DNA from 2 places in the Enterobacter sp. N5-15 genome. Region 2 is predicted to be linked to the other one. Evidence: predicted binding sites of a transcription regulator. Region 2 holds the regulator's gene; the other holds the start of a gene.

Region 1 (2,203 bases), 1.1 Mb from region 2:
GCATCCACCAGGATGCGCGCCAGCTTTTTACTGACCCCAATCGGCAGCACCGAAGAGGAGTCCGCCCCACCCGCAATCCCGGCGCGAATTGTGCCCGCCATCAGGCTTTCGGCGACGTTAGCCACGGCCTGGAAACTGGTCGCACAGGCGCGGCTGACGCTGTAGGCATCGGTATGCACGTTCATCCCGGTACCGAGGACGATTTCACGCGCAATGTTGGGGGCTTCTGGCATCTGCACAACCTGACCGAACACCAGCTGTTCAATGACCTCAGGCGGAATTTCGCTGCGAGCCAGCATCTCCCCCACTACCATTTTCCCCAGGTCGACGGCCGGTATGCCATGAAACGCCGTTGCCTGACGCGCAAATGGCGTGCGCAATCCACTGACGATGGCAATGCGATCGCCCTGACGGGTAATAAGCGGTAATGCCTGACTCATAACACTCCCCTGTAAAAAATTTTCTCAAACATAAAGTGGTCTGACCTGATAATAGTCTTAACCATTTTTTTACATTCAGCCAATCGGGGAAACGAAAAAGTGCGAGCTAAGGCACAGAGAAGAAAAAGAAAATGCCCCAAGGAAAAAGCAAAACGGTAACCCGTAGGTTACCGTTTTTAGTGTTTGCACCCTCTCCAGTGGGAGAGGGTCGGGGTGAGGGCATCAGGCCGCAGAGATTAACGCAGACCGAGCTGGAAAATCAGCGTTTCAGCTTCACAGGCGAAGACAAAGTCGATGTCCAGCTTCACGCCGCCTTCCACTTCGGTAAAGGTAGACTTGATTTCACACGGATCGGATTCAACATCACGCGCACGCTTGCTCAGTGCGGTCAGGGTCTCTTCCGCTTCGGCGCGGTTGGTGAATACGCGGCTGTAAGAGGCGGTGCAATCGGTGTTGTCCATGATGGTCCCAACATCCATACAGCAGCAAACCGGGGTTTCATCAGCACTGCATTTACTCATAGCTCAATTTCCTCTGTATTCGCGCAGCGCGCGAGATAAACACGATGCTGCTATTTTACGCCCCGGCGCGGGCTCTCTCCAGCCGTTAATGGCGCAAAATCGGATAAGTGACCAATATCACACTAAAAAATGATCTAAAACAAAAACCACCCTTTTGGGTGAGTCGCGATGGTCACAATTTTGCCAACCAGATCTCGTTTCACGAAACATGTTTGAAAATATTAATAAACAAACTTGCAACATTCAGGCTGGTCAGACCTATACTCTGGCCACTGGTCTGATTTGTCTGTCATACCTCAGACCCTACACTTCGCGCTCCTGTTACGGTATGTAACAATTATTGAATAAAAATAACTCAATGAGGTTATGGTCATGAGCCAGAAAACCCTGTTCAACAAGACTGCGCTGGCAGTCGCAGTGGCACTCGTCTCCACTTCCGCCTGGTCAGCGGGCTTTCAGTTAAACGAATTTTCTTCCTCTGGCCTTGGCCGTGCGTATTCCGGGGAAGGCGCTATTGCTGATGATGCAGGTAACGCGAGTCGTAACCCTGCATTGATCATGATGTTTGATCGTCCGACTTTCTCTGCCGGTGCGGTGTATATCGATCCTGATGTCAATATTTCCGGCAAGTCACCTTCAGGTGCGAGCCTTAAAGCGGACAATATTGCCCCAACAGCATGGATCCCGAACCTGCACTTCGTTGCGCCTATCAACGAACAGTTTGGCTGGGGGGCATCCGTAACGTCTAACTACGGTCTTGCTACCGAGTTCAATAACAACTATCCGGCAGGTGAATACGGCGGTAAAACAGACCTTACTACGCTGAACCTTAACCTGAGCGGTGCGTATCGCCTGAACGATAGCTGGAGTTTTGGTCTGGGCTTTGATGCCGTCTATGCTGATGCCAAAATCGAACGTTATGCCGGGGAACAGACTGCTCGCCTGCCAAAAAACAGCAATAAAATTGCCAGTCTTGAAGGTGATGAGTGGGGCTATGGCTGGAACGCCGGTATCCTGTACGAGCTGGACAAAAACAACCGCTGGGGCCTGACCTATCGTTCCGAAGTGAAAATTGACTTCGACGGCGATTACAAGAGCGGCATCCTGACGCCTGTGAACAATCTGGTTCCAGGTGCGGGCACCACCATCCCTTGGGGAACGTCCAACCAGACCGTTCCAGGTTCACTGTCACTGCATTTGCCAGAAATGTGGGAAGTCTCCGGTTACAACCGCGTTGCACCA
Region 2 (2,203 bases):
TATGCTGGGTGAGCAGGGTGTATTTGGCTTCGCAGTAATCCGCAAGCTGCACATAGAGCAGGCTCAGGGATTCACGCAGCGGCTGTTCGCGCCACAGCCAGAACCAGAACCAGTTAAACAGCCCGTACCACAATGTCCCCAGGGCGTAGATCAGCAGCGGCTCCCACACCGGCATATTCCCGGCGAGGCTCAGCGTGAAAATGGCCGCAATCAGCGAGGCGGGAAGCAGGCGGGCGTGCAGCGAACTGATTTCCGCCGTGACGCCGAGGGTCATCGCCAGCACGGTCAGGATCAGCGGCAGCGGGATATCACGAGCCAGTAACAGCTGTACGGCGAGGCTACAGCCCGCAAACAGGCAGCCGCCGATAATCAGGCGTTTGAAAAAGCGCTTATGCGGCGTGTCCAGACCGGCAATGTTGCAGCAGGCGGGCACGAGGGAAAACAGCAGGCCTTGCTGAAGATGTCCGAGGATCAGACCTATGGCCACAGGAAGACACAACACCAGCGTTTGTCGCAGTGCGTAGTTAACTTCCGGGTGATAGATCAGCCTGCGCCACATGGGGAGTAGAGACAAAAACGGCGTGACACCTTGCGATGGCACGCCGTTTAAGCGGAATTAACGCGTTCCGTAGACCACGATGGTTTTACCGTGGGCGGAGATCAGGTTTTGATCTTCCAGCATTTTCAGGATACGGCCCACTGTTTCACGGGAGCAACCGACGATCTGACCAATTTCCTGACGGGTAATTTTAATTTGCATGCCGTCCGGGTGGGTCATAGCGTCTGGCTGTTTCGCCAGGTTCAGCAGGGTTTGTGCGATACGGCCGGTAACGTCCAGGAAGGCGAGGTTACCCACTTTTTCTGACGTGACCTGCAGACGGCGCGCCATCTGGGAAGAAAGACGCATCAGGATGTCAGGGTTAACCTGAATCAGCTGACGGAACTTCTTGTAAGAAATTTCAGCCACTTCACATGCTGTCTTTGCACGAACCCAGGCGCTACGTTCCTGGCCCTCTTCAAACAGGCCCAGTTCACCGATGAAATCGCCCTGGTTCAGATAAGAAAGGATCATCTCTTTCCCTTCTTCATCTTTGATCAGCACTGCCACCGAGCCTTTAACGATGTAATACAACGTTTCCGCTTTTTCACCCTGGTGAATCAGCGTGCTCTTTGATGGGTACTTATGAATGTGGCAATGAGACAAGAACCATTCGAGAGTCGGGTCTGTTTGCGGTTTGCCAAGCACCATGCGCTGTTATCCTCTGTTATAAGCTGTCACCAGAGTCATCAGATGCATCCGGACTCTGGGGTTGCAATCGAATTCTTACCCATACCCTGGGAAGTCGGCTACCGTAACGTTTCGCAGCCAGTAAAGTTTGATGTCCTCTGCATACATGTGTAACGTCAATGTATTACTGTAGCATCCAGAGTGTTTTAGCATAGCTTTCGCCGCGTGTCTCCTGGTGTCTCGCTTCAGCATGATGCAGGTCGCCTTCCATTGCGAGAAATGTAACGCACGCGTAATCTGTCACCAAAAATGCAACGTTGGAGTTTAAGAATATGCAAGCGCGCGTGAAATGGGTTGAAGGTTTAACGTTCCTGGGCGAGTCCGCGTCAGGACACCAGATTTTGATGGACGGTAACTCCGGCGATAAAGCGCCAAGCCCAATGGAAATGGTGCTGATGGCGGCAGGTGGATGCAGCGCAATTGACGTGGTGTCGATTCTGCAAAAAGGTCGTCATGACGTCACGGATTGTGAAGTCAAACTCACGTCAGAACGTCGCGAAGAGGCGCCACGCCTGTTCACCCATATTAACCTGCACTTTGTGGTCACCGGTAAAGAGCTGAAAGACGCGGCGGTCTCGCGTGCGGTGGACCTGTCTGCGGAGAAGTACTGCTCTGTGGCGTTAATGCTGGAGAAAGCGGTAAAAATCACGCATTCGTATGAAGTGATCGAGGCCTAATTATTTGGGCATCGTGCGTGTTGATGCCCTCACCCTAACCCTCTCCCACAGGGAGAGGGAACATGTTCACGCGATCTGCTTCCCTTCCATCAGTCGCTCCACCAGCGGCGTCATGATGAGCTCCATCGCCAGCCCCATTTTTCCGCCCGGCACCACTAACGTATTCATGTGCGAAATAAACGAACCCTGCAGCATGGCCAGCAGCCAGGGGTAATCAATGCCGTCGAGGTTGCGGAAA

The links. The regulator CRP, encoded in region 2, controls carbon source genes, mostly activating them, when cyclic AMP is high. The targets are predictions, from matches to a motif close to ATGTGANNNNNNTCACAT.
Region 1: AC2TE5_RS15885 (YfcZ/YiiS family protein) is a predicted target of CRP. The motif match lies at 1,067-1,084, and genes of this name have one in related genera.

What each region holds. Positions count from the first base shown of each region.
Region 1 is NZ_CM170150.1:3,356,800-3,359,002, forward strand. It holds gene fadI (acetyl-CoA C-acyltransferase FadI) at 1-440, opposite strand, end outside; gene AC2TE5_RS15885 (YfcZ/YiiS family protein) at 677-961, opposite strand; gene fadL (long-chain fatty acid transporter FadL) at 1,334-2,203, shown strand, end outside.
Region 2 is NZ_CM170150.1:4,446,033-4,448,235, reverse strand. It holds gene AC2TE5_RS21135 (YccS/YhfK family putative transporter) at 1-559, opposite strand, end outside; gene crp (cAMP-activated global transcriptional regulator CRP) at 617-1,249, opposite strand; gene AC2TE5_RS21125 (OsmC family protein) at 1,561-1,965, shown strand; gene AC2TE5_RS21120 (phosphoribulokinase) at 2,032-2,203, opposite strand, start outside.